3 regions of the Micromonospora fluostatini genome follow, and region 1 is predicted to be linked to each of the others. Evidence: riboswitches for the same ligand, from Rfam matches in the RefSeq annotation. Region 1 holds a riboswitch; each other region holds the start of a gene.

Region 1 (5,708 bases):
CGGGTTCGGCGCCATGGTCGCGTCGTTGATCGTGCTCTCCCGCTGGCGCTGACGCCCCTCGGGACCTCTGGTGCCGGCCGTCGGGGGACGGCGGCGGCACCGGCCCGCCGGGTGCATCCCGGCCACGTAACCCCTGCCCAGCGACGAAGGCTGAACGCGCCTTAAGGTGTGTGCAGGGCGGCGCGGCCCGTCAGGTGCGAGGAGCCTCACGTTACCGATGAGTAACCTTGCGCGTAGGCTGCACTGCATGACCGAGCGGAGCGAGGTCATCGGCCGAACGGGTCGGATCTGCGGGAGCGGCGTGCCGCCGCTGGTCCCCCGCTGACCTGTCCCACCGGTCGCCGAGCCGCTCGACAGGCAGCAGACCCGGGAGGCCAACTCGATGGGCAGCGTCCAGATCGTCACCACGATCCTCGCGGCCGCCATCACCGCCGTCGCGGTGTGGCTTGCGGTACGCGCGGTCAAGCAGATGACGGCCGTCATCCGGCTGGGTCAGCCCGACCCGTCGCGCTCCACCGACAAGGGCGCCCGGACCAGGGCGATGCTCCTGGAGACCGCCGGCCACACCCGGATGCTCCGCTGGAGCGTGGTGGGCGCGGCGCACTGGTTCGTGATGCTGGGCTTCATCGTCCTGTCGCTGCTGGTGCTGGAGGCGTACTTCGAGGTTGTCTCCCCGACCGGCGGCCTGCCGCTGATCGGCGGCTGGGCGGTCTACGGCCTGGTCACCGAGTGGATCGGCATCTTCGGCCTGGTCAGCATCGTGGTGCTGATCGGCATCCGGCTGCGGAACCGGCCGAACCGGCCCGGCGCGCGGTCCCGGTTCACCGGATCGACCATGTGGCAGGGGTACTTCGTCGAGGCGGTCGTCCTCGGCGTCCTGATCATGGGCTTCGTCATCCGGGGCTTCAAGGTCGCCACCGACCACTTCGAGTACCCGGCCTGGGCGACCCCGCTCAGCCACGCCGTCGGCGCCGCCCTGCCCGGCTGGGAGACCGGCGTCAGCGTCGCCGCCCTCGTCAAGATCTCGATCTCGATGATCTGGGTCATCGTGATCTCCCTGAACGTCACCATGGGCGTCGCCTGGCACCGCTTCCTGGCGTTCCCCAACATCTTCTTCAAGCGCGACCCCGTCGGCGCCGGCTCCGGCCTCGGCGCGCTGCGCCCGATGACGAGCGAGGGCAAGCCGCTCGACTTCGAGGAGGCGGACCCCGAGAAGGACCAGTTCGGGGTCGCCCAGGTCGAGCAGTTCACCTGGAAGGGCCTGCTCGACTTCAGCACCTGCACCGAGTGCGGTCGCTGCCAGTCGCAGTGCCCCGCCTGGAACACCGGCAAGCCGCTGTCGCCGAAGCTGCTGATCCTGAGCCTGCGCGACCACGCGTACGCCAAGGCGCCGTACCTGCTGGCCGGCGGTGGCAAGGACCTGACCGGCGAGGAGAAGGCCACCGCCGCCCAGCTCGCGCACGTCGACGTGCTGGCGCTGGCCGAGGCGGAGAAGCCGCTGATCGGTGACGCCGAGGCCGGTGGCGTGATCGACCCGGACGTGCTCTGGTCCTGCACCACCTGCGGGGCCTGCGTCGAGCAGTGCCCGGTCGACATCGAGCACGTCGACCACATCGTCGACATGCGCCGATACCAGGTGCTGATCGAGTCGAGCTTCCCCTCGGAGGCCGGCGTGATGCTGCGCAACCTGGAGAACAAGGGCAACCCGTGGGGCGCCCCGCAGAACACCCGGGAGGACTGGACCAAGGGCCTGGACTTCGAGGTGCCCCGGGTCGGTGAGGTCGAGGACTTCGAGTACCTGTTCTGGGTCGGTTGTGCCGGCGCGTTCGAGGACCGGGCCAAGAAGACCACCCGGGCGGTCGCCACCCTGCTGAACGAGGCCGGCGTCTCCTTCGCCATCCTCGGCGAGGGGGAGACCTGCTCGGGCGACCCGGCCCGCCGGATCGGCAACGAGTTCGTCTTCCAGATGCTGGCCCAGCAGAACGTGGAGACCCTGAACGAGGCGTTCGAGGGTCGGGAGAAGGCCAAGCGCAAGATCGTCGCCACCTGCCCGCACTGCTTCAACACCCTGGGCAACGAGTACGGCCAGCTCGGTGGTGAGTTCGAGGTGGTGCACCACACCCAGCTCCTGGCGCACCTGGTCGCCACCGGCAAGCTGACCCCGGTCCAGCCGGTCGACGGCGGCGTCACGTACCACGACCCGTGCTACCTGGGCCGGCACAACCGGGTCTTCGCCCCGCCCCGCGAGGTGCTGGGCAGCGCCATCGGCGGCGGCGCGGCCGGCACCGGCGACGGTGGGCTGATCGAGATGCCGCGCAACAGCGAGCGCTCGTTCTGCTGCGGCGCCGGTGGTGCCCGGATGTGGATGGAGGAGCGGATCGGCAAGCGGATCAACGTGGACCGGGTCGAGGAGGCCATGTCCACCGGGGCGAAGACGGTCGCCGTCGGCTGCCCGTTCTGCTCGACGATGCTCACCGACGGCGTGAACGGCAAGGGGGCCGGCGAGCAGGTCGAGGTGGTCGACGTGGCCAGCGTCCTGCTCCGTTCGGTCAAGCCCGAGCAGCCGGCCACGGGCCGGGAGAACGAGCCCGTCGCGGGCTGAGCGCGTACCCGGAGAACCGCCGGGACGGACGACGGCGGTGGCACCCCGCGCGGGGCGCCACCGCCGTCGCGGGTCCGGGACCGGATCGGCGGGGCGGCCGGCTCGACCGAATTCTCCCTATCGATGTGCGTCGCTCCACAGAATTCGAATACCGTTGGTACGCAAGCGACAGCGGACCGGTAATGGTGAAAAACCTCGCCTTGCCGAGGCCGCTTGCTTTCCCTAATGTTGGGCACCGGCCGTTTGTGGATCCTCTGTCTCGCCCTCCCCTCCTCGCGAGGCGCCCGGCGGTCGTCGGCAAAGGAGTCGGTGCCGGTGGCGAGCCTGCCCCCTCATCGTCGTGTCCCGGAACTGCCCGCCCGCACCCGTGGCGCGCGCCGGGCGTTGACCCGTCTGCTCACACTCTGCGCGGCGGTGCTCGTCGGCGTCGGGGTGTTCGCCGTCCCGGCCCACGCGGAGCCCACGGTCGACGAGATCGAAGCCAAGATCGACAAGGAGTGGCGGAAGCTCGAACCGACCATCGAGCAGTACAACAAGGTCCGCTCCGAACTGAGGGTCAACCGCCGCAAGTCGGCGGAGCTGGAGAAGAAGATCCAGCCCCTGCAGTTGGAGAGTGAGCTGGCGCTCAACCGGATCAGTGAGCTGGCTTCCCGGTACTACATCATCGGCCCCTCCTACGAGCTGGGCGCGGTGCTGGTGAACAGCCGCCCCGGCCAGCTCGGCGAGCAGCTCACCATGCTCGACCGGGTCGCCTCCGAGCAGCGCCGCCAGATCGAGGGCGTGCTGGCCGTCCAGGCCAAGTACAACACCGAGAAGGAAAAGTTCGACACGCTCGTCACCACGCAGAGCAAGCAGCAGAAGGAACTCGCCGAGAAGCGCAAGAGCATCGAGGCCGAGATCAAGCGGCTCCAGGCGGCCATGCCGAAGACCGTCGTGAAGGCCACGAACTGCCCCACCGTCAACGGGGTGGTCACCGAGGCGGCCCGGATCGCCATCCGGACGGCCTGTGCCCAGGTCGGCAAGCCGTACGTGTTCGGGGCCACCGGGCCGAACTCCTTCGACTGCTCCGGCCTGACCCAGTACGCGTACCGGGCCGCCGGGATCAGCCTGACCCACTTCACCGGTGCCCAGTGGAACCAGGGCCGGGCGATCCCGCGCAGCGAGGCCCGCCCCGGTGACCTGGTCTTCTTCTTCAGCGACCTGTCCCATGTCGGCCTGTACATCGGCAACGACCTGATGGTGCACGCGCCCCGGGCCGGAAAACCGGTCAACGTGTCCAGCATCAACCACATGCCGGTCGCCGGGTTCCGTCGACCCGGCTGACCCCTCCGGTACCCCCGCACCGAGGCCCCCGGCACCGCCGGGGGCCTCGGTCGTCGTGTCGCCCGGGTCCCCGGTGGAATCCGAACAGGACTCGCCTCATCTCAGGCGAGTGAGCGAACGTGAGACGGAGTGTCACGGGTCACTCCGTTGCGGATCGACAGGTGCCTCTCTACGCTGATGAACCGTCGGCCGGCAGCAGGTCCGCCCAACCCGGGCGGTAACGGCCGACGCCGCCGAGTCGCCCACCCAGGGCGAGCCGGGGACCCAGGTACGCCGGGGTGAATCCGCAGTCCACTGCGGTAGGGCGTCCCCTTCCGCCCGAACCCGTCAGCTAACCCGGTAGGCGGTTCCGGAGAAGGAGTACCGAGCCCGGTGGCACACCATGCCCCGCGGCCACCGTCCACCCGGTCGGCACCCGCCGACCCGGTGCCGGCTGCGCCGCGCCCACGCTCGTCCCGCCGCACCACCGCACTCCGGCACGTCGCTCCGTCCCACGGCCGCACCGCGCCTCGTGGCGGCACCGCTTCGCGAGGGGCCGCCGGTCTCGTCGCGCTGGCCGTGGCCGCCGGCCTCCTGGTCGGCCTGCCCGGTGCGGCCCACGCCGAGCCGTCGGTCGCCGAGATCGAGCGCCGGATCGACCAGGACTGGAACCGGCTCGAACCGATCATCGAACGGCACAACGCCGTCCGGCAGGACCTCGCCGCCCGGCGGCGCGAGGTCGCCGCCCTGGCCGCCCGCATCGAGCCGTTGCAGCGCCAGGTCGACGAGGCCATGCTGCGGGTCAGCCGACTCGCGGTGCGGGCCTACAAGGGCGAGAGCGTCTCGGCGGTCAACGCCATGCTGGCCGGCCGTACCCCGGGGGAGCTGATCAGCCGGATCGAGCTGATCGACCGGGTCGCCCACCGGCAGCACGAGGACGTCCGGGCGGCCCGGGAACTGCGCGACGAACTGGCCGCCCGCAAGGCCCCGCTGGACCGGCTGGTCGGCCTCCTCGACCGGACCGAGAAGGGCCTGGCCGCCAGCCGCCGGCAGATCGACGCCGAGATCGACCGGCTCCAGAAGCTGCGGCTGCGGGCGTACGGCAAGGGTGCCGGCGGTCCGCTGCGCCCGGCGCCCTGCCCGGTCTCGTACCCCGGTGGCGCGGCCGGCGAGGCGGTCCGGTTCGCCTGCGCCCAGATCGGCAAGCCGTACGTCTGGGGCGCCGAGGGCCCGCACGCGTACGACTGCTCCGGGCTGATGCTCGCCGCCTGGGCGACGGCCGGCGTCCGGCTTCCGCACAACGCGGCCCGGCAGCGCAAGGTGACCCCCTCGGTGAGCCGTTCCGAGCTGCGCCCCGGTGACCTCGTCTTCTACTACCGCGACCTGCACCACGTCGGCATGTACGTGGGCGGCGGCTGGGTGGTGCACGCCGCCCGCGCCGGGGTGCCGGTGAAGATGAAGCGCCTCGGCGACAGCCCGATCCACAGCTTCGGTCGCCCCGGCTAGCACGCGACCTCCTGCCGCCGGCGGCGGTGGGCTCGGCGGTCCGGTCGGGGGCCGCCGTCCACCCGCGCACCGGCGGACCCGTGGTCCCGTTCTCCGACGGGACCGTCAGCGCCGCCCCCGCCGGTCCCGCGGGGGCGGCGCCGGGTTTCCGCCCCGGTGGCCGCCCTTCCGCGGTACGACGTTGTGCTGCTCGTCAGCGGGTGGGCCAGGTCCGCCACTGCTGCCAGGACCGGCTGGGCGTCGGCCCGCGCTGACCCTGGTACCGGGAGCCGTAGACGGCCGAGCCGTACGGGTGCTC
Region 2 (5,708 bases), 2.0 Mb from region 1:
GCGGTCGCCCTGCACCGGGCCGCGTACCTGCTCTACTCCGACCGCAACCGGTACGCCGGCGGCGGCATCCTGGTGGTCGGCCCCTCCTCGGTCTTCGTCGAGTACGTCGCGTCGGTCCTGCCGTCGCTCGGCGAGGAGAGCGCCACCCTGCGCTCGCTGGGCACGCTCTTCACCGGCCTGACCTCGACCCGGACCGACCCGCCGGACGTGGCGGCGGTGAAGGGGTCGCTGCGGATGCGCCGGGTGCTGGAGCGGGCCGCCCGGGACGCGGTGCCGGACGGCCCGACCGAGCTGCGCCTGCTCTACCGGGGCGAGCTGCTCCGGTTGACCCGGGCGGAGCTGGACGCCATCCGGGAGCGGGCGCTGCCCCGGGGGGCCCGCCGCAACGAGGTGCGCCGGGCCGGGTTCGACGGGATCTTCGCCGCGCTCTGGGCGCAGGCCCGCAAGCTGCGCGTCGGCCGGCTGCCGGAGCAGCGCGCCTTCGAGGACGAGATCGCCGACCGGCCGGAGTTCCGGGAGTTCCTCAAGGCCTGGTGGCCCCGCCTGCACCCGAGGCACGTGCTCGGCTGGCTGGCCCGGCCGGAGCGGCTGCGCGGGTACGCGGGCGGGATCTTCTCCCGTGCGGAGATCCGGCTGCTCGACGCGGCCTGGCGCACCCTGGACACCGAGGGCCTGACCATCGCCGACATCGCCCTGCTGGACGAACTGGACACGCTGCTGGGCAAGCCGGTGCAGCCGGCCCGGCGCAAGCGGGACCCGTACACGCTGGCCGGTGGGGTCCGCGAGCTGAGCACCCACGCCGACCGGCAGCGCGCCGCCCGGGCGGCGGCCCGGCAGCGGCCGGAGGACTACCGGGAGTACGCCCACGTGGTGGTCGACGAGGCACAGGACGTCTCGCCGATGCAGTGGCGGATGATCGGCCGCCGGGGTCGGCTGGCGTCCTGGACGGTGGTCGGCGACCCCGCCCAGACGGCCTGGACGGGTGACCCGGCGGAGCTGTCCCGGGCCCGGGACCAGGCGTTGGGCCGGCGCAGGCAGCACCGGTTCACGTTGACCACCAACTACCGCAACCCGGCGGAGATCTTCGCGGTGGCGGCGGCGGAGATCCGCCGGATCGACCCGGACCTGCCACTGCCCACCGCCGTGCGCTCCACCGGGGTGGAGCCGGTGCGGCGGCTGGTGCCGGCGGCGGACCTGGCGGCGGCGACCGTCGCGGCGGCGGAGGCGCTGCTGGCCGAGGTGCCGGGGACGGTCGGGGTGATCACGCCGGTGCCGCGCCGCGACGAGGTGGCCGGCTGGCTGGGCGAGCGGGGCGGGACCCGGCTCCAGGTGGTGACCAGCCTCCAGGCCAAGGGCATGGAGTACGACGGGGTGGTGCTGGTCGCGCCGGGCGAGATCCGGGCCGATCCGGGCTCCGGCGTCCGCACCCTGTACGTCGCGCTCTCCCGGGCCACCCAGCGCCTGACCACGCTCGACATCACCGGCTGAGCCACCGGCCTCGGCCCGCCTCCCGACCCGCCCGCCGGCAGCGGCCTGCCCGGACCCACCGGCCAGCGGTCCGCCCACCGGCCTGCCGTTCTGCCCGACCCACCCGCCGGCCCGCCGGGTGGTCGGCGGGCTGACCGGCGGTGTCCCGGCGGGCTCGCCCCGCCGTGTCCCGGCGGCCTGATCCCCCGGGTCGACCTGTCACCCACCGGTCAACGGCCGAATACCGACAGTTTACTTGCACACATAGCGATGTGAGCATATGTTGGACCGGGTCCGGACGACAGGCGGAGGGTGTGGACGTGGGCGCAGGGCATGATCACCAGGCCACGGTGGCGAACGCCGCACACCGGCACCGGGGGCGACTCTGGGCCGCGCTGGTCATCCTGGCCGCGTTCACGGTCGTGCAGACCGTGGGCGCCTTCGGCACCGGGTCGCTGGCGCTGCTCTCCGACGCCGGGCACATGTTCACCGACGTCCTGGGCATCGGGCTGGCGCTGGCCGCGATCACCGCCACCCGCCGGGCCACCGCCGACCCGCAGCGCACCTTCGGCCTCTACCGCCTGGAGGTGCTCGCCGCCCTCGCCAACGCGCTGCTGCTCAGCGGGGTCGCGGTCTACGTGCTGATCGAGGCGGTCCGCCGGCTCGGCGAGCCGCCGGAGGTGCTCACCGGCCCGATGCTGGTCGTGGCGCTGCTCGGCCTCCTCGCCAACGTGGTCGCCTTCGGGCTGCTGCGCAAGGGCGCCGAGGAGAGCATCAACCTGCGCGGGGCGTACCTGGAGGTCCTCGCCGACCTGCTCGGCTCGCTCGGCGTGATCGCCGCCGCACTGGTGATCATGGTCACCGGCTGGTGGTGGGCCGACCCGCTGGTGGCGGTCGCCATCGGCGCCTTCATCCTCCCCCGGACCTGGCGGCTGGCCCGCGCCGCGCTGCGGATCCTGGTCCAGGCCGCCCCGGAGCACCTCCAGGTGACCGAGGTGCACGACCGGCTCTCCGCCGTCCCCGGCGTGGCCGAGGTGCACGACCTGCACCTGTGGACCCTCACCTCGGGCATGGAGGTCGCCTCGGCGCACCTGACCACCACCCCCGGCGCCGAGGTCGGCACGGTCCTCGCCGCCGCCCGGACGGCCCTGCGCGAGGACTTCCACATCGAGCACGCCACGTTGCAGATCGAGCCCGGAGCGTCACCGGGGGCCTGCGGGGCGGTCGGCTGGTAATTAGCGCACGCTTAAATCTGGGCGCGTATTGTCCGGTTCATGCCGAGTTAACTGGTGTCCCTCCGGACGTCAGCGGTCACGGTGACTGCAGTAGTCACACCCGCACCGGTAGGCTCGGTTCCGGCCTCCGCCAGGCGGCGCCCACCGGCGCCGGCGGTGGCCGTCGCCTAATCGCCACGGTGGCGAGCCGGGGAACCACGTCCGTGGGGTGCATCCGCGTCAGCGCGGTAGGGATCTTCCGTCCCGAACCCGTCAGCTAACCCGGTCGGCGGCTGACGGAAGGACATGTCTTGGCAGTAGTGGCATCACCGCGACGTATCACCGCCCGGCTGGCGGCCGTGCTCGTCACGGCGCTCGCCGTCGGCGCCGCCATCGCGCCGGTCACGCCGACGTCCGCCGCCACCCGGGCCGGCCTGCTGGCCGCGCCGGACGACGACCCCGAGGGTGGCACCCCGGCCCTGCGCAACCAGCTCGAGGCGGCGAGCAAGGGTTGGCTCGACGCGAAGGCCAAGCTGGAGAAGTCGGCCAAGCGGCAGCAGGACCTCACCGGCCAGCTCAAGACCCTGGAGGCCGACCTGGCGGTCCGCACCGGCAAGGTCGGTGAGATCGCCCAGGTGGCGTACCGCACCGGCCGGCTCGGCGCGGCGAACGCGCTGCTCAACGCGAACTCGCCCGAGGGCTTCCTGGACCGCGCCGCCGCGCTCGACCAGGTCGCCGCCAGCGAGGAGCGGGAGCTGCGCAGGCTGCGCGAGACCCGCGACTCGTCCGCCCGCACCAAGCTCGCCCTCGACGGCGAGGTCCGCGAGCAGCGCAAGCAGGTCGCGACCATGGCCAAGCGCAAGGAGCAGGCCGAACAGGCTCTGGAGGCGTCCATCGCGCGGGATGCCCGCGAGGCGCAGGAGCGCCGCCGGCAGCAGGCGCAGCAACGCAGCAACGCGGGGTCCAGCGGGTCCAGCGGGCCGGGCGGGACGAGCACCAAGACCGCCAAGGCCGCGCCGCGCAACCCCGACGGCTCCTGGCCGCGCGAGTCGTGCAGCGTCAACGACCCGACCCCGGCCAACGGCTGCATCACCCCCCGCACGCTGCACGCGCTCAACCAGGCCAAGGCGGCCGGCTTCACCCGGTACGTCTCCTGCTACCGGCCGGGTGGCTCCGGTGAGCACCCCAAGGGCCGGGCCTGCGACTTCGCGGCGCAGAAGAACGGCTTCGGCGGCGACGCCACCGGCGGGGACCGGACGTACGGCAACAACCTGGCGGCGTACTACGTCAGGAACGCCGACCGGCTCGCCGTGCTGTACGTGATCTGGTACCGGCAGATCTGGCTGCCGAGCAGCGGTTGGAAGTCGTACAGCGGGGCGAACGGGGACCCGTCCAGCGACCACACCAACCACGTGCACCTGTCGGTCTACTGACCCGTACGCCGACCGCCCGGTGTCCCGCCGTCACGGGGGACACCGGGCGTTTTCGTCCGCGCCGGACCGTGCCCGTGACGCCGTACCGGGGGTTATCAGGTGAGCGACCCGGCGTGGAGGACGAAAAGGTGGTCACGATGGACGGGCACGTGATGGTCTTCGCCCCGACCCCGCTGCTGACGGTCACCGTCGAACAGCCCGGTGACGAGCCGGAACTGCACCTGCACCCCGGCGGGCAGGGGGTCTGGCAGGCCCGGATGATCTCCTCCCTCGGCGTGCCGGTGGTGCTCTGCGCCAGCATCGGCGGCGAGATCGGCCAGGTGCTGGAGCCGCTGCTGGGCAGCGAGGGGGTGGACCTGCGCACGGTACGCCGGCACTCCACCAACGGCGGGTACGTGCACGACCGCCGCGACGGCGTCCGGCACGAGGTCGTCGACGTACCCGGCCACCCGCTCACCCGCCACGAGCTGGACGAGCTCTACAACCTGGCGCTCGGCGAGGGGCTGCGCGCCCCGGTCAGCGTGCTCAGCGGCCCCAACCAGCCGTCCCTCGTCCCGCCCGACGTGTACCGGCGGTTCGCCGCCGACCTGGGCGACAACGGCAGCCGGGTGGTGGTCGACCTCTCCGGGGAACACCTCACCGCCGTCCTGGACAGCGGGGTCTTCTTCTGCAAGATCAGTCACGAGGAGCTGCTCCGCGACGGGCTGGCCCGCGACGACAGCGCCGAGGAGCTGACCGGCGTGCTCTACGACCTGCACCACGCCGGGGCCCAGACGGTGCTGGTCAGCCGGGCCGACGAGCCGGCGCTGGCCCTGGTCGACGGGGAGGTGTTCGAGGTGGAGATGCCCCGCCTCCAGGCCGCTGACCCGCGCGGCGCGGGCGACTCGATGACCGCCGGGGTGGCGGCGGTGGTCGCCGTCGGCGGGGACATCCGGACCGCGATCCGCACCGGCGCGGCGGCCGGCGCGTTGAACGTCACCCGGCACGGGCTGGGCACCGGCCGGCTCGACTCGATCACCGGCCTGGTGGACCGGGTCCGCCTCGTCCCGGCCGGCTCCCGGCCGCAGGAGCGGACCACCCCGGACGACCTGGCCCACCGGGTGGTCGAGCGGTGACGCTACGGGTGCTGGTCACCAACGACGACGGTATCGCCGCCCCGGGCCTGGCCGAACTGGCCCGCGCGGCGGTGGACCGGGGGCTGGACGTGGTGGTGGCCGCGCCCCGGGAGGAGGCCAGCGGCAGCAGCGCCGCGATGACCGCCGTCGAGGAGGACGGCCAGGTCGTGGTCCACCACCAGAGCCTGCCGGAGCTGCCCGGGGTGCCGGCGTTCGCGGTCGGCGGCTCCCCCGGCTTCATCACGCTGATCGCCCTGCACGGCGCGTTCGGGCCGGCGCCGGGCCTGGTGCTCGCCGGGATCAACCGGGGGGCGAACGCGGGCCGCGCGGTGCTGCACTCCGGGACGGTCGGCGCGGCGTTCACCGCCGCCGCCAACGGCTGCCGCGCCCTGGCCGTCTCCCTCGACGTGCTCTCGGCCGCCGACGCCACCGCCGGCAGCGGCGGTGCCGCGGTGGCCGCCGCCGCCCTGGTCCGGGAC
Region 3 (5,708 bases), 3.4 Mb from region 1:
GGTGACACCGATGATCACCGGGGCCCCAGCCTAGACAGCGGGAACAATCGACCGGGAACCCCCTCGGGCGGCCTACCCGGGGCAGCAGACGGTGAGGCCCCCCGGCGCCACCTTCACCTTGAGCCGGCTCGTCTTCCCCCGGGCGCCGCCGTCCAGCTCGTACGTCTTCGGCGCGTCGAACCGTACCTTGATCTTGCGGCCACGGGTGATCCGGACGAAGGGTGACTCCTCGGACCGGCCGGCGGCCATCCGGCCCAGGGTGCGGGCCCAGTCCACCGCGCCGCTGGCGGTGGCCACCCCCACCTCCAGGGCGCCGTCGTCGGGGCGGGCGTCGTCGAAGGCGGGGATGCCGCCGGTGATCGTGCCGACGTTGCCGAAGAGCACGCAGCTCGCCTCCCCGTCGAACCAGTCGCTGCCGTCCACCCGGACCCGGGTGCGCACGCACTCGCCGCGCACGTGCCGCAGCCCGGTCAGCACGTAGGCCAGCCGGCCGAGTTTGCCCTTGAGCTTGCGGTCGGCGTCCCGGATCAGGTCGGCGTCGAAGCCGGCCCCGGCCATCACCGCGAAGTGTTCCCCGTTCAGGATGCCCAGGTCGACGGTGCGACGGTGGCCGTGCAGGCCGATCCGGACCGCCTCGGGCAGGTCGGTGGGGATGCCCATGTTGGTGGCGAAGAGGTTGGCGGTGCCGGCGGGCAGGACGGCCATCGGCACGCCGGAGCCGGCGAGGGCGTCGGCGCTGCGCTGCACCGTGCCGTCGCCGCCCCAGACGAACACCAGGTCGGCCCCCTTGTCGAGGGCCTTGCGGACCGCCTTGGGCGCCTTGCGGCTCTTCGGGACCTCGTACCAGAGCAGGTCCCGCACACCCGCGCCGACCAGTGTCGCGCGGAGTTCGTCGAGGCCACCGCCGAAGGTCTTCTTGCGGTGCGCGACGACGGCGACGGTCCCGACGGCCGGGGCGGCGTCCACCGGCCCGGCGGGGCGATCTTCCCGCGTGCTCGTGCTCATGGTGACCGCTGGTACCCCGCCGGCCGGCTCGCCACGCCTGCCGGTGAGCCGGGCGACGCCCGGCCGGGAGGAGAATCCGGCCGGGCGTCGTGGACCCCACGGACCCCGTGGTCGGTGACGGTCAGCGGCTGAGCCGCTGACCCGGGAGGATTCAGAGGCTGAGCCGCTGGCTCGGGAAGATCAGGCCCGGGTCGTCGCCGACGACCCGCTCGTTGCGCTCGTACAGGGCCTGCCATCCGCCGCGGACGTTCTTCGCCTGGGCGATCGTCGACAGCGTGTCGCCGGGCCGGACCACGTACGTGCCCCGGTCGCTGCCCCGGGTGGCCGGCTGGGCGGCACGCTGGCGGTTCTCGGCCCGCTCCGCCGTCCCGGTCGACCGCGACTGCGACCCGGACGACTTCGAGGTGGTCGACTTCGACCCGCTCGACGTCGACGCCGAGGCGGAGCCCTTCGCCGCGCCGCCCCTCTTGCCGCAGGTCGGCCAGGCGCCGATGCCCTGGCCCTTGAGGACCCGCTCGGCCACCGCGATCTGCTCGCCCCGACTGGCCAGGTCGGCCCGCTTGGCGTACCTGAGGCCGCCGTACCCCTCCCAGGTGCTCTGCTTGAACTGGAGCCCGCCGTAGTAGCCGTTGCCGGTGTTGATGCTCCAGTTCCCGCTGGACTCGCACTGCGCGATCGCGTCCCAGTTGACGCTGTCGGCCTGCGCGGGGGCGGCCGTGCCGAGCACGGCTGCGGCCCCGGTCATCGCGCCGACGGCGAGGGCGCCGACCGTCCTGCGGCGGTTGCTGGTACGGCGGTGCCGGGCGTTGTACTGAGTTGGCATTGGTTCCTCCACGCCGACGAGGTGAGCTGTCGGGTTCGGGCCGAGGAGCCCGGCCGCCGCTGGGCGGCTTCACCCCGAGGTGACCTGCACCGTGAAACGTCGGGTCCCCCGCTCCATGCCCTGGACGACTGGTGCCGCGCGGACCGGTGGCATGGATTGGGCGTACCGGGCGCGGTGTCCGCAAACGCGAACTCGTACGACGGTAGGGCGGTCTGCCCCGATCGCCCACCGTCGGTGAGGTTCTTCACCGGGCCACGCGGGGCCGCCTCCGGTCGGGTTGCGGCACCGTCCACGGCGTGCATCATGGAGCGCCGGCCCCGGGGTGCACGTCGATGTCCGACGGCCCCGCCGGACCGCCGGGTCGCAGGTCGGAGGGCAGGGCCACGTGGCGATTGTCACGTGCTGGTGGCCGGTGGTGCGGGTTCAACCCGGTGTTGACTGGTGAGGGTTAAGGGGACATCGCGTACGAGGGGGACCGCTCATGTCCGATTCCGTCCGACCTGACCGTCGGGACAACGTGCCGGAGGGCGTGACCGACCCGATGCTGTGGCGCCTCGCTGTCCGGGTCGCCGAGCAGCACCGGGGCGGCGAGCACAGGGAGTGCCGCAACCTCCAGTGCCTCGACCGGCCGCAGCCCTGCGCACCCTGGGCCTGGTCACAGCAGGCCCTGCGCCTGGCACAGCCGCCACAGCAGCAGCCGACCTGGCAGCAGCCGGCCTGGCAGCAGCCGGCCTGGCAGCAGCCGTCGGAGCAGTCCGCTCCCGTCGGGCACCCGCACCACCGGCACGACTCGCCCGCCGCCGCAGCCTGATCCGCCTCGGTCAGCACACCGCGCCGGTCACCACGACAAAATCCGGCCAGCGGGTGACCGGGGCCGACGAGGCCACCGCCGGCGGGCTCCGCGACCACGTCCACGGCGTCGCAGCCGACGACGAGCGGCGCGGGGTGGGCCCGGTGGGGCGCCACCCCGCGCCGAAGCGGTCAGCGAGCAGCCGACGCGGTCAGAGGGTACGGGCCAGCCGGTCGGCCAGGATCCGGGTGAACCGGGCCGGGTCGGTCAACTCCCCGCCCTCGGCGAGCAGTGCCATGCCGTACAGCAGCTCGGCGGTCTCGGTCAGCGCGGCGGTGTCGTCGCCACCCTGCTCGTGCGCCGTCCGCAGGCCGGTGACCAGCGGGTGGGTCGGGTTGAGTTCCAGGATCCGCTTGACCGGCGGGACCTCCTGCCCCATCGCCCGGTACATCTTCTCCAGCGTGGGCGTCATGTCGTACGCGTCGCCGACGACGCAGGCCGGCGAGGTGGTCAGCCGCGACGACAGCCGGACCTCCTTGACGCTCTCCTGGAGCTGCCCGGTCATCCAGGTCAGCAGCGCCGCGAACTCCTTGCCGCGCTGCTCCCGCTCGGCCTCGGCGCTCTTCTTCTCCTCCTCGGTGTCCAGGTCGACCTGGCCCTTGGCGATGGAGCGCAGCGGCTTGCCGTCGAACTGGCCGACCTGCTCGACCCAGACCTCGTCGACCGGGTCGGTGAGGATCAGCACCTCGTACCCCTTGGCCCGGAACGCCTCCATGTGTGGCGAGTTCTCGATCATGGTGCGGGACTCGCCGGTGGCGTAGTAGACCTCGCTCTGGCCGTCCTTCATCCGCTCGACGTAGCCGGCGAGGGTGGTCGGCTCGGCCGGGTCGTGGGTGGAGGCGAGCGAGACGATCTCGAAGAGGGTGTCCCGGTTGTCCGGGTCCTCGATCAGCCCCTCCTTGAGCGCCCGACCGAACTCGGTCCAGAGGGTGCGGTACTTCTCCTCCTGGTTGGCCTTGAGGTCCCGGATCGTGGTGAGCACCTTGCGGACCAGCCGGCGGCGCACCACCTGGATCTGCCGGTCCTGCTGGAGGATCTCCCGGGAGATGTTCAGCGACAGGTCGTGGGCGTCCACCACACCCTTGACGAAGCGCAGGTAGTTCGGGATCAGCGCCTCGCAGTCGTCCATGATGAAGACGCGCTTGACGTAGAGCTGGACGCCGCGCCGCCCCTCCCGCATGAACAGGTCGAACGGGGCGTGCGAGGGGACGAAGAGCAGGGCCTCGTACTCGAAGGTCCCCTCGCCCCGCATGTGGATGGTCTCCAGCGGGTCGGCCCAGTCGTGGCTGACGTGCCGGTAGAAGTCCCGGTAGTCCTCCTCGGCGACCTCGTCGCGCGGACGCGCCCAGAGCGCCTTCATCGAGTTGAGGGTCTGCACCTCGCTGGTGGTCGCGCCCTCCTCGCCGGCCCGCTCCACGGTCATCCGGATCGGCCACGAGATGAAGTCGGAGTACCGCTTGACGATCTCCCGGATCTTCGCCTCGGCGGTGTAGTCGAAGAGGTTGTCCTCGCTGTCCTCGGGCTTGAGGTGCACGGTGACCGAGGTGCCCTGCGGGGCGTTGGCCACCGTCTCGATCTCGTACGTGCCGGCGCCGGTGGACTCCCAGCGGGTACCCTCGCTATCGCCGGCCCGCCGGGTGACCAGGGTGACCTTCTCGGCGACCATGAAGGTGGCGTAGAACCCGACGCCGAACTGACCGATCAGCTCCTGGTTGGCCGCGGCGTCGCGGGACTCGCGCAGCTTCTGCAGCAGCTCGGCGGTGCCGGAGCGGGCGATCGTGCCGATCAGCGCGACGACGTCGTCGCGGGACATCCCGATGCCGTTGTCCCGGACGGTGAGCGTCCGGGCCTCGCGGTCGGCGTCGATCTCGATGTGCAGGTCGTCGGTGTCGGCCTGCAGATCCTTGTCGATCATCGACTCCAGGCGCAGCTTGTCCAGCGCGTCGGAGGCGTTCGAGATGAGTTCGCGCAGGAAGACGTCCTTGTTCGAGTAGATCGAATGGACCATCAACTGCAACAGCTGACGGGTCTCGGCCTGGAACTCCAACGTCTCGGTCCGGTTGCTCACGTCATCCCTCCTGCGGTCCTGCCACGGTTCCGCGGAGAAGGATACGGCGCGTCGACGACCGGTCGCTGTCCGGTCAGGCCCCGCAGCCGACACACCCGCACCGGCCGCGTCGACGCCCCGGTCGCCCCGGAGCGGAGACGCCGATCGAGGTGCCGCCGGGCCCGGGAGGGCTCCGGGTGTGAGAGGGGTTCCCTTCTCTACCGCAGGCGTTAAGAAGGGGCCCTTCCTTCCCCACGGGCGGGGGGACGCCGTGGCCGGCGTCCCCCCCGTTCGGGTCCGGTGCTCAGGCGGCGGGCAGCCCGCCGACCTGGGTGTTGATCCAGGAGCGGATCGACGGCAGGTCGCCGTAGATGGACGGGGCGGTGGCGCAGGTCGAGTTGTTGTTGCCGGCGCGGCTGGTGGCGCCGATCAGGTTCCACACCCCGTTGACCCGGCGCACCTGCGGCCCGCCGGAGTCGCCGTAGCAGGCGCCGGAGTTGCCGTTGGTGTTGTTGGTGCAGATCTCGTACGGGCCGTTGATGCCGAGGCACCGGGTGTCCGCGACGATCGAGGTGTCCAGCTCGTTGGCGACGAGCGGGGCCGAACCGCAGCCGCGCGGGGCGCAGGTCTGGCCCCACCCGATGATCCGGGTGGCGGTGCCGACCGCGCCCGAGGTGGTCGGGATCGGGGCCGGGGCGTAGCTGACCGAGCTGCCGAGCTGCAGCAGCTTGACGTCGATGGTCGGGTGGTTCACCGCCCGGATCACGCTGACCACGGTCCCCCCGCTGGAGCGGTTGTTGCTGCCCACCCGGACCGAGGCCGGGGTGCCGCAGTGCTTGGCGGTGACCGCCCAGTTGGCCTTGATCAGCGAGCCGGTGCAGCCGGAGACGTACACCATGAAGGGGTAGTTCTCGCTTGCCGGACGGCCGCCGACCACCATCGGCGTGGCGACGTCACCGGGGTCCGAGTTGCTCCAGGTGAAG

Evidence for each region. A riboswitch is a leader RNA that binds a small molecule or an ion and turns the genes downstream of it on or off. The one in region 1 is predicted to bind cyclic di-AMP.
Region 2: linked by a shared signal. The riboswitch ahead of ACQUFX_RS01420 (coiled-coil domain-containing protein) and the one ahead of ACQUFX_RS25165 (C40 family peptidase) in region 1 are both predicted to bind cyclic di-AMP.
Region 3: linked by a shared signal. The riboswitch ahead of ACQUFX_RS09610 (LysM peptidoglycan-binding domain-containing protein) and the one ahead of ACQUFX_RS25165 (C40 family peptidase) in region 1 are both predicted to bind cyclic di-AMP.

What each region holds. Positions count from the first base shown of each region.
Region 1 covers NZ_CP191251.1:5,666,632-5,672,339, reverse strand. Annotated here, with positions in the region: gene ACQUFX_RS25180 (cell division protein CrgA) at 1-52, shown strand, start outside; gene ACQUFX_RS25175 ((Fe-S)-binding protein) at 383-2,602, shown strand; gene ACQUFX_RS25170 (C40 family peptidase) at 2,912-3,925, shown strand; cyclic di-AMP (ydaO/yuaA leader) riboswitch at 4,147-4,287, shown strand; gene ACQUFX_RS25165 (C40 family peptidase) at 4,298-5,410, shown strand; gene dcd (dCTP deaminase) at 5,604-5,708, opposite strand, start outside.
Region 2 covers NZ_CP191251.1:311,510-317,217, reverse strand. Annotated here, with positions in the region: gene ACQUFX_RS01430 (HelD family protein) at 1-1,488, shown strand, start outside; gene ACQUFX_RS01425 (cation diffusion facilitator family transporter) at 1,788-2,702, shown strand; cyclic di-AMP (ydaO/yuaA leader) riboswitch at 2,857-2,989, shown strand; gene ACQUFX_RS01420 (coiled-coil domain-containing protein) at 2,993-4,114, shown strand; gene ACQUFX_RS01415 (PfkB family carbohydrate kinase) at 4,252-5,229, shown strand; gene surE (5'/3'-nucleotidase SurE) at 5,226-5,708, shown strand, end outside.
Region 3 covers NZ_CP191251.1:2,237,147-2,242,854, forward strand. Annotated here, with positions in the region: gene ACQUFX_RS09605 (diacylglycerol/lipid kinase family protein) at 73-1,005, opposite strand; gene ACQUFX_RS09610 (LysM peptidoglycan-binding domain-containing protein) at 1,157-1,828, opposite strand; cyclic di-AMP (ydaO/yuaA leader) riboswitch at 1,825-1,965, opposite strand; gene ACQUFX_RS09615 (hypothetical protein) at 2,310-2,639, shown strand; gene htpG (molecular chaperone HtpG) at 2,830-4,746, opposite strand; gene ACQUFX_RS09625 (S1 family peptidase) at 5,030-5,708, opposite strand, start outside.